DNA from 2 places in the Microbispora sp. H10670 genome. Region 2 is predicted to be linked to the other one. Evidence: riboswitches for the same ligand, from Rfam matches in the RefSeq annotation. Region 2 holds a riboswitch; the other holds the start of a gene.
The links. A riboswitch is a leader RNA that binds a small molecule or an ion and turns the genes downstream of it on or off. The one in region 2 is predicted to bind cyclic di-AMP.
Positions count from the first base shown of each region.

Region 1: linked by a shared signal. The riboswitch ahead of HHX33_RS31995 (NlpC/P60 family protein) and the one ahead of HHX33_RS36495 (CHAP domain-containing protein) in region 2 are both predicted to bind cyclic di-AMP.

Region 1 covers NZ_JABBWW010000038.1:3,269-8,219, forward strand. Annotated here, with positions in the region: gene HHX33_RS37535 (RDD family protein) at 1-690, opposite strand, end outside; gene HHX33_RS31990 (amino-acid N-acetyltransferase) at 837-1,388, opposite strand; cyclic di-AMP (ydaO/yuaA leader) riboswitch at 1,814-1,967, shown strand; gene HHX33_RS31995 (NlpC/P60 family protein) at 2,035-3,075, shown strand; gene HHX33_RS32000 (LuxR C-terminal-related transcriptional regulator) at 3,154-3,402, opposite strand; gene HHX33_RS32005 (winged helix-turn-helix transcriptional regulator) at 3,475-3,885, opposite strand; gene HHX33_RS32010 (NADP-dependent oxidoreductase) at 3,981-4,904, shown strand.
Region 2 covers NZ_JABBWW010000021.1:112,437-117,387, forward strand. Annotated here, with positions in the region: gene HHX33_RS26005 (MarR family winged helix-turn-helix transcriptional regulator) at 1-240, shown strand, start outside; gene HHX33_RS26010 (hypothetical protein) at 341-934, opposite strand; gene HHX33_RS36495 (CHAP domain-containing protein) at 1,084-1,884, opposite strand; cyclic di-AMP (ydaO/yuaA leader) riboswitch at 2,196-2,340, opposite strand; gene HHX33_RS26020 (SPW repeat protein) at 2,656-3,123, opposite strand; gene HHX33_RS26025 (glycoside hydrolase family 15 protein) at 3,244-4,951, opposite strand, start outside.

The sequences.
Region 1 (4,951 bases), on a different contig from region 2:
CTGCTGGCCGTAGCCGCCCGTCGGCTGGCCCTGCTGCTCGCCGTAACCCTGTTGCTGGCCGTACCCGCCCTGGGAGGACTGGCCGTACTGCTGCTGGCCGTAGCCCTGCTGCGACGCCTGCTGACCGTACTGCTGGCCGTAGCCCTGCTGCGACGCCTGCTGCGGGGCCTGCTGGCCGTACTGCTGGCCATAGCCCTGCGGGCCCGTCTCCTGGCCATAACCCTGCTGGCCATAACCGCCCTGGGAGGACTGGCCGTACTGCTGCTGGCCGTAGCCCTGCTGTGAAGCCTGCTGGCCGTACCCCTGCGGGCCGGTGTCCTGGCCATAACCCTGCTGGCCGTACCCGCCCTGCGAAGACTGGCCGTACTGCTGCTGCTGACCATAGCCCTGCTGCGGGGTCTGCTGACCGTACTGCTGGCCATAGCCCTGCTGGCCGGTGTCCTGGCCATAACCCTGCTGGCCGTACCCGCCCTGTGAAGGCTGGCCGTACTGCTGCTGACCGTATCCGCCCTGGCCTGAGTCCTGGCCGGGAGTCTGCTGCGGGCCCGTCTGCTGTGCCCGATAGCCGACGACCGTGGCCTCGGGGTCGTAGTCCTGGGAAGGTCTGTCCGGGTTGTACCCGTGGTTCGAAGGCGGCGGTGGCGTCCCGTCCGACTCGTCCTGGGGGTACGGCGGCTGTCCGGTGCTCACCGTGTCACCTCGTTTCGAAGACGCATGCGCCGCATCTCAGTAGCACACGCTGATACCGCCAAAAGTAGCGACACGCGTATCAACAGTCACCTTTGCAGCGACTGACCATGACCGTCAAGATCAGCCACCAATGTCGGCATTATGACTCAATGGCGATCGAGATGCAGCAGCATTCGCGTGTTCCCCAGTGTGTTCGGCTTGACATGCTCCAGGTCGAGGAACTCGGCGACTCCTTCGTCGTACGACGCGAGGAGTTCCGCGTACACCTCGGGCGACACGGGGGTGCCCTGAATCTCGGTGAAACCATGGCGCGCGAAGAACTCCACGGCGAACGTGAGGCAGAAGACCCTGCGTACGCCGAGGCCGCGCGCGGCGTCGATGAGCGAGGCGACGATCCGGTAGCCGACGCCTCCACCGCGCACCGCCGGATCCACCGCGACGGTCCTGATCTCGGCCAGGTCCTCCCAGAGCACGTGCAGCGCGCCGCAGCCGACGACCTCTCCGCCGATCTCCGCGACCCAGAACTCCTGGACGTCCTCGTACAGCGTGACCGTGCTCTTCTTCAGCAGGCGCGGCCCGACGCCCGAGTACGCGTCGACGAGGCGGCGGATCGCCCTGACGTCCGGGGTCCTGGCCCGGCGCACCATAACGCCCCTGGCGCCGGATCCGCTCGGTGTCTGTGCGGCGACCTGCTCCATGAACGGCCAGCCTAGTGCCCCTCCCGCCGTCCCCCTCGCCTGTCGCGCGCGGATCGGCGTAGGCGGCTCCGATTTACGGTCAACCCCAAACGGTCCGTCCGACATCGCGCCTGACGTTCTGTAGCCACCGGAATACGGATCGACGCCGGATCGGACCCCGTGACGCACGTCTGGCCGCGCATCGATTTTCTCTGCTTCCGACCAGCACCTCAGATGTCACCAAAGCACCACAAACCCAGGTAGACCAGCCGGTATCACTGATCAACTCGTGACCCTAGCGTGATCATTTGGTTGTCAAACGTAGACGGGTTTGCGAGTTCTGGTTGAGCAACAACTCAGGGTGCACTATCGTCCAGCGACGATGCCGATCGTCGTGAGCGATCTCGACGATCGGGCGCCGAATCCTCGAAGCGCCGGTGCCCGAACCCTGTCGGGGGCCGGGTGCGGAGAGGAGCCGGGGACCCAATCCATGGGATCAGGATCGGTTCAGGTTCAGATCGTCCAGGGGTGAATCCGCAAGGTAGGGCTGCTCCGGCCCGAACCCGTCAGCTAACCCGGCAGGCGCTCGGCAGTGCCCAGCCGCACGACCCGTCACGACGACGCCGGCCGGTGCGGGGGCACCTATGGGAGAGGAGCTCGGTTGCGCATGCGTGGAGGACGGCAGGCGGGCAGGCACGCCCGTCGCCGACGGCCCGGATCCGGCCCGGCCGGTCCAGGTGCCATCCGGCGGTTCACCTTCGTCGGAGTCGCGCTCGCCGCGGTCACATTCGGCGCTCCGGTGGTCCGCGCGACCGCCGACCCGAAGCCGAGCCTCAAGGAGCTCGCCGCGGAGGTGGAGGACCTCTACAGCGAAATCGAGACACTCACCGAGCAGTACAACGGCGAGCGGGTGCGTCTGAAGGCGGCCGAGCGGTCCGCCGATCTCGCCAAGAAGAACCTCGCCAAGAGCGAGGCCGAACTGGAGACCCGCCGGCAGAGGGCGAGCGCCCTCGCCCAGCACTCCTACATGACCAACGGGCTCGGCAACGCCCTGGTGCTCGTGAAGTCCACGGACCCGCGGCAGTACCTCGACCAGGCCTCCACGACGTACGCGCTGGAGTTACAGCAGAGCCAGGAGGTCGCGGAGGTCAGCAAGGCGATGGACGCCGCCGCGCGGGCCAAGTCCAGCGCCGCCGCCCGCCAGAGCGAGGTCAGGAAGCTGCTGGACGGCCTCGACACGCGGCGCGACAAGATCACGAAGCTGATCAAGAAGACCGAGAGCAGCCTCTACCGGCAGGTCTCGCGAGAGGTCGGCACCGAGACGCGCAGGAAGATGTCGTTCCCCATCGTGGGGGGCGGCAAGGCCGCCCAGGCGGCGCGCTGGGCCCTCGCGCAGCAGCTCAAGCCGTACGTCTGGGGCGCGGAAGGGCCGCGCTCGTTCGACTGCTCCGGCCTGGTGATGGCCGCCTACCAGTCCGTCGGCATCAGCCTGCCCCACTACACGGGCGACCAGTGGACGGCCGGCACGCACATCTCCCGCGACCAGCTCCGCCCCGGCGACCTCGTGTTCTTCTACTCCGACCTGCACCATGTGGGCCTCTACATCGGCGGCGGCTACATGGTCCACGCGCCGCGCACCGGTGACGTCATCCACATCGCGAAGATCGCCGGACGGCCGTTCGCGGGCGGCGTGCGCGTCGCCGACTGATCACACGCATGATCGAGGTGCACGACCACCGTTCACCGGCCGCGCCCGCGTGCGCGGCCGGACGAGTTCGGGACGTGCTCAGATGAGACGGCGGCGGGCGGCCCAGGCGACGGCCTCGATAGCGGTCGCCACGCCGATCCGGTCGCAGATGCAGCGCAGCCGCCGCCGCACCGTACGGCCGCTGACGTCGAGGCTGCGGCCCACCCGGTCGGCGGTGACGCCCTTCGCCAGCTCGGCGAGCAGCAGTAGGTCCTCCTCGGTGAGACCGGCACGCTCAAGGTCCGAGGCGAGATCCTCACCCCGGTAGACGACCTCCGGATAACCCATCGTCCGCCCTCCCCACGACGATGATTCGTCGGCCCACCCTCCAGGGACGGTAAACGCCTTTGCTGAAGGCCGTCAAGGTGCGGCGGCGGGCCGCCGGTCATACGCATCCCTGGCGGCCTCCACGTCCTCCATGTGGATCTCCGCCCAATTCTTGATCGCTTCCAGTAGCGGCATCAGGTTCTCGCCCAGGGGAGTGAGCCGGTAGTCGACACGTACCGGCACCGACGGGGTGACCGTACGCGAGACCAGTCCGTCGCGTTCCATCGTCCGCAACGTCTGCGTGAGCATCTTCTGACTCACCCCGGCGATCGTCCTCGCCAGTTCGCTGTAGCGGAGGGACCCGCGGGCGAGCGCGGTCAGCACGAGACTCACCCACTTGTCGCTGAGCGCGTCGAGCAACTGCCGGGACGGGCAGGTCGCCACGTACGCGTCGTACCGCCGCCGCGCCTCCTCCCGCCGCTGGGCCGCCGTCCGGGTGGGCATGATCTTCCCTCCGCCTCCGTTACGCACCTCGGGGTGCCTACTTACCGAAAGAGAGTAACTCTTCATAGCCTCCTGTCGTACGGAGAGGAGGACACATGAGAGCACTGGTGGGGCGGGACGGAGTCGTACGGGTGGCCGAGGTGCCCGAGCCCGAGCCGGGGCCGGGACAGGTGCGGATCCGGGTGGAGGCGGCGGCCGTCAACCCGATCGACCTCTTCACGGTCTCCGGCGCCCTTCCCGACCACGGACTCACGCCCCGGCTCGACACCTACGCCCTGGGCTGGGACGTGGCAGGGGTGATCGACCGGGTGGGACCGGGGGTGACGGCGGCCGGCCCGGGTGATCGGGTCATCGGCCTGTCGGACCGGCTGACGGACCCGATCAAGGCCCAGGCCGAACTGGTCGTGCTGGACGAGCACGCCGTCGCGGCCGCGCCCGCGGGGATGCCCGCGATCGAGGCGGCGACGCTGCCGCTCAACACACTGACCGCCGTGCAGGCGCTCGACCTCGCCGGGCTCGCCGAAGGCGAGAGCCTGCTCGTGACGGGGGCGGCCGGGGGCCTCGGCGGTTATCTGGTGGAACTGGCGGCCCTGCGGGGCATCAGGGTCGTCGCCGTCGCCGCGCCCGGAGACGAGGCGCTGGTACGCGGCTTCGGCGCGGAGTGGTTCGTCGCGAGGGGCGCCGATCTGGCCGGCGCCGTACGGGCCGTCGTCCCGGGCGGCGTGGACGGAGTGGTGGACGCGGCCGTCGTCGGCCTGCCCGCGCTGGACGCGGTGCGGGGCGGTGGCGTGTTCGTCGCCGTCGGCGCGGGGCAGGCTCCGCTCCCGCTGCGCGGAATCCGCACCTCCACGGTGTTCGTCCGGGCCGACGCGGCGCAGCTCAGGGATGTCGTCGAGCTGGCCGAGGCGGGCCGGCTCACGACACGGGTCGCCGGTGTCTGCCCGCTGGACCGGGCGGCCGAGGCCCACGAGCGGCTCGTCCGGGGCGGCGTGCGCGGACGCCTGGTGCTGACCCCCTGACCCGCCCGGCACCAGATCGGGGCAGGGGCGACGGGGGCGAGTGGCCG
Region 2 (4,951 bases):
AAGCGCGAGGTGAACCCGCAGAACCGGCGGGAGACGCTGCTGCGGCTGACCGACGTCGGCTCGCGCATCGTGGACGAGGTCACGGCCCGGCGCAAGGCGGAGATCGCGGCGATACTCGCCCGGATGCCCGCTCCCCGGCGTCAGGCTCTGATCACCGCCATGCGCGAGTTCACCGACGCGGCCGGCGAACCGCCCACGACCGTCTCGTTCCCGCTCGGCTGGCCCGATCCGTCCTCCTGAGCCGGCGCCCGCACGGACCTGGTGATCCGGTACGCCCGCCGGAAGCCGGCCAGGTTCGCGGCGGCGGCGCACTCGCCGGGCACGCGGTCGTCATGCGGACTCAGCATCCGGAGGCGGCGCACTCCCCCGGGATGAGGCCGCCGGAGCCACCGGCCGTCGAGGGCGTGTCGTCGCCTCCGCCGGAGCCGGTGCCCGCGCCGCCCTTCGTGCCGCCGCCCGCCTTTCCGGCCGGCCCGGTCTTCGCCTGGCCCGTGCCTCCGGGCGCCTGACCGGTGGACCCACCGGCGCCGGAGCCGGTGCCCGTGCCGTCTCCGGCGGGCGCCTGCGCGGAGCCTCCGTCCGCACCGCCGTCCGCGCCACCACCCTCGGCGTCGCCCGCCGAGCCGTCATCCGAGCCGTCATCCGTGCCGTCCTCGGCACCGGTCCCGGAGTCCGGTCCCGCCTCGGCGGGATCACCGGCGCCGTTCTCCTGCGCCGGCGCCGTCTGCTGCCCGGCACCGCCCGCGGAGGGGCCCGGGTCCGTGGCGCCGCGCAACGCGAAGCCCGCGCCCGCCGCCGCGAGTACGGCGACCAGGATCACGGCGACGATGACGAGGGGCTTCCTGCTCTTCGCGCCGGACGGCTCGTCGCTGGAGAGGATCTCCTGACGAAACTGATCATCCTGGCTCGTCTGTGAGGGGACGCGCCCGTACATGTGAGACAACTCCCAGCGGTCGTATCGGGGGAAGGCTCCACGGCTTCCGCGGGTGGCTGCCCACCCTAGCCGCGCGAGTCACCGAATTTCACAGACATCCGCAAACGATCTCAAACTCCCAGAGTGTTCCCAGGCGCCTCTCCGGCCGGTCAGCCGGGGAGGTGGAACGGCTCCTGCGCCGCGGCGGGGCCGGACACCCCGGCTCCCACGACCTCCTGGCCGCGCCGCTCGCCGCCGTACCCCTCCCGCCGCGGGCCACCCCTGCGGTGCCGTCCGCCGGACGTCGCCGCCGCGGCTGCCCTGAAGCGCAGACCGGTCACCGCGGTCGACACGAGCGCGAACAGCAGACCGGCCGGCAGGACGGCGTCGCTCGGCGAGAAGGCCGTGCCCGGCGGCTGCCCGTGACCCGCGGCCATGCTCCGCGTGGCCGACGCCGCCCCCTGGACCACCGCCCCCTGGACCGCCGCGTCCGCCGCCACGGGCTGCACGGTGACGGTCACCTTCGGGATCACCTTGACCTTGCGCGGCAGGCCGTACCCGACGATCTTGCTGGAGTCGCGCACCTTGCGCTTGAGCCAGACGCCGTCGACGTTGCCCTCGATCGTGTGGACCTTGCCGCCGACGACCTTCTCGACGATGCCGACGTGGTCGATGTCCTTGATGCGCTTCGACCCCGACCAGTCGAAGAAGACCACGGCACCGGGTTCCGGCTTGCGGCTCCAGGCGCCCTGCTGCTCGAACCACTTGGCGTGCCGGGTGGTCAGCGCGAACTCGCCGACGTGGTCCTGCACGCCCGCCCGGCTGGCCGCCCACGAGACGAACATGTCGCACCAGGGAGCCGCCTTGAAGTCGGAGTCCATGGCGATGTTGTCGGCGTACCACTCGCCGAACTTGGTCGGCTTCCCGGGCCGTTCCCGGTAGCCGAGCTCCGGGCGTACGGCGTCGAGCAACTGCTGTGCTATCGGATCGGTAGAAATCGAAGGCTCCTATGGCGCGCGTCAGAACATGACGAACCCGCCGCCGGGCACGACGGCATGCGGGCATGACCGTCACACCGACCGTCACGCCGGCGGACGCACCGGCGGACACGGCCGCGGCGGTCCCCGGGCGGGCGGGGTCGGACGGGATTCAGAAACGGGAGATGTGGCAGCCCGTCACGGGCGCGCCGTCACCCCGGAAGCCTGGAGACGTTCCAGGGCGGGCATGTGGTCCGGCGACGGAGGCCGGACCGGGTGGGCAGGTGGAGCGGACACTCCACGCGCTCTCCTCTCCTTGGCCGCCTACCGGGTTAGCTGACGGGTTCGGGCCAGGAGTAGCCCTACCGGATGGTCCGGATTCACCCCAGAAGAGACGTGGGTCCCCGGTTCCCGGGTTCGATGACATCCGGGATTCGGCGGTCGCCGGTCGTCCTCGGGTTGAGGACCACGCACCGGCGTACTGACCGGAAGCATAGTAGATCACGAGTAGGACACGACCGAAAAACCGGCAAACAGGTCCATTTCTGCACCTTCTGCACCATGCTTCCGCAGGTCCTCGCACTGACGGCACCTAATCGTGATATGCGCCACATCGTCCGGTACGGGCCCGTCTGGCACTCGGACTCCCATAAGCACGATGGCGGGGCGTGAGCGGGCTCGGGCCCTCTCACGCCCCGTCGATCCGGCCGGCCCCGCCGCGTCGGACCGCTGGCGTGGACCGCAGGCGGCGGGCTGCCGCGCCGGCTACCACTCACCGCCGGGTGCGCCGACTCCTCTCCGCCGGCCGTGCTCGTGCTGCCGGTAGTTGGCCGCGAACGCGAGCGCGCCGAGGCCGAACAGGAAGATCACCGCTCCGGTGACCACGTTGTTCCAGATGGTCGCGGTGGTCGCCGGCTGGCCTCTGATCACCCACGGCGCGATGATCGCCCAGACGCCGAGCACCGGTGTCACCCAGCTCACGCCGTACGTCCGGCCGAACGCGGAGGCGCAGCTCAGCGCGAGCGCCGTGACGACCAGCCCGACGATCAGGTTGTTGACCGTCAGGCCGCCGAACCCGGTGAATCCCACGATCCACGGCGAGATGGCGAGGTAGAGGCCGGCGAGGAGCGTCACCGCGTCCATGACCTGCGCCGGGGCGGTCGATCCCGCCCGGTCGTACGTCTGGCGCAGCTTCGTGACGTCCGGGCGTCGAGCCAGACCTGGTTGCACCATGATGTGTCACCTCTTCTCCCAGGTGGCCGGGGGCCCGAGACCCCTCTCTTGCATCATGCAACCGGGGACGGCGCGGAGGGGAGACCGCGAGACGCGCGGATTGCAGATGAAGTACATCTGTCAGGCAGATGGCGCCGGCGCCGTCAGGGCCTCCGCCGTGTTGACGATCGAGACGTGGCTGTAGGCCTGGGGGAAGTTGCCCACCTGGCGGCGGAGGCCGGGGTCGTACTCCTCCGCCAGCAGGCCGACGTCGTTGCGCAGGGACAGCAGCCGCTCGAACAGCGCCCGCGCCCGCCTGCGCCGGCCCAGCAGGGCGAGCGCGTGCGCGAGCCAGAAGGAGCAGGGGACGAAGACCCCCTCCCCGCCCGGCAGCCGGTCCACCCCGTCGGCCTCCGGCCGGTAGCGCAGCACGAATCCGTCCTCCGTGAGCTCTCGGCACACGGCGTCGACGGTTCCCGCCAGGCGGGGGTCGTCCAGCGGCAGGAAGCCGAGCCGGGGGATCAGCAGCAGCGCGGCGTCCAGCCCTCTGGAGCCGTAGAACTGGGTGAAGGTGTTGCGGCCGGGGTCGTACCCGTGGGCGCACACGTCCTGGTGGATCTCCTCCCGCAGGGCGCGCCAGCGGCCCACCGGACCGTCGAGCCCCTGCCGCTCCACCGAGGCGACCATCCGGTCCGCGGCCACCCACGCGAGGACCTTCGCGTGCACGAACGGGCGGCGCGGCCCGCGCACCTCCCAGAGCCCGTTGCCCGGCTCGCGCCACGCGCCCTCCAGATAGTCCATGAACGCGCGCGGCGGGTCCCAGGCGTCCTCCTCCGGCCCCAGCCCCGCCTGTCTGGCCTGGTAGAGGCAGTCGATCACCTCGCCGTACACGTCGAGCTGGAACTGCCGGGCGGCGGCGTTGCCGACCCGCACCGGCCGGGACCCCTCGTATCCCGGCAGCCGGTCGAGGGTCCGCTCGGGCATCCGGCGGCCGCCGTCGATCGTATACATGATCTGCAGGTCGGCCGGGTCTCCGGCGACGGCCCGCAGCAGCCAGTCACGCCAGGCGGTCGCCTCCTCGGAGTACCCCGCCCCGATGAGCGCCTGGAGGGTGAACGCGGCGTCCCGCAGCCAGCTGTAGCGGTAGTCCCAGTTGCGGGAGCCTCCGATCAGCTCCGGCAGGGACGTGGTGGGCGCCGCGACGATGCCGCCGGTCGGGGCGTAGGTGAGGGCCTTGAGCGTGACGAGGCTGCCGGACACCGCCTCGGCGTACTCACCCCGGTGACGGCACCGGCCGAGCCACTCCCTCCATATGCGCTCGGTGTTCGCCAGCTCCTCGGCGGCCTCCAGCCGGTGCGGGCGGCTCCGCCACGACTCCTGCCAGGTGAGCACGAACGGCACCCGCTCCCCCGCCGCGACGCTGAACGAGGCGGTCGCGGCGCGCGGGCGCGACTCCTGCGTCAGCGGCACGGGAGACTGCAGCCACGCGGCGTTCGGGCCGGCGATCACGGCCAGTTCGCCGCCGCGCTCGCGCGTCCAGGGCACCACCTCGCCGTAGTCAAAGCGCAGCAGCAGTTCCGTACGCATCTCCACCCGGCCGCGCACGCCCTCCACGATCCGGACGACGTCGGGCGCCTCCTGGCGCGGCGGCATGAAGTCGAGGACCCGGGCGCACCCGCCGGGCGCGTCCCAGGTCGTCTCCAGCACCAGCGTGCCGTCGCGGTAGCGGCGCCCGGCGCAGGTGCCTCCCGCGGCGGGCGCCAGCAGCCAGTGCCCGGCCCGGTGCCCGCCCAGCAGGGCCGCGAAGCAGGCGCCGGAGTCGAAGCGGGGCAGGCACAGCCAGTCGACC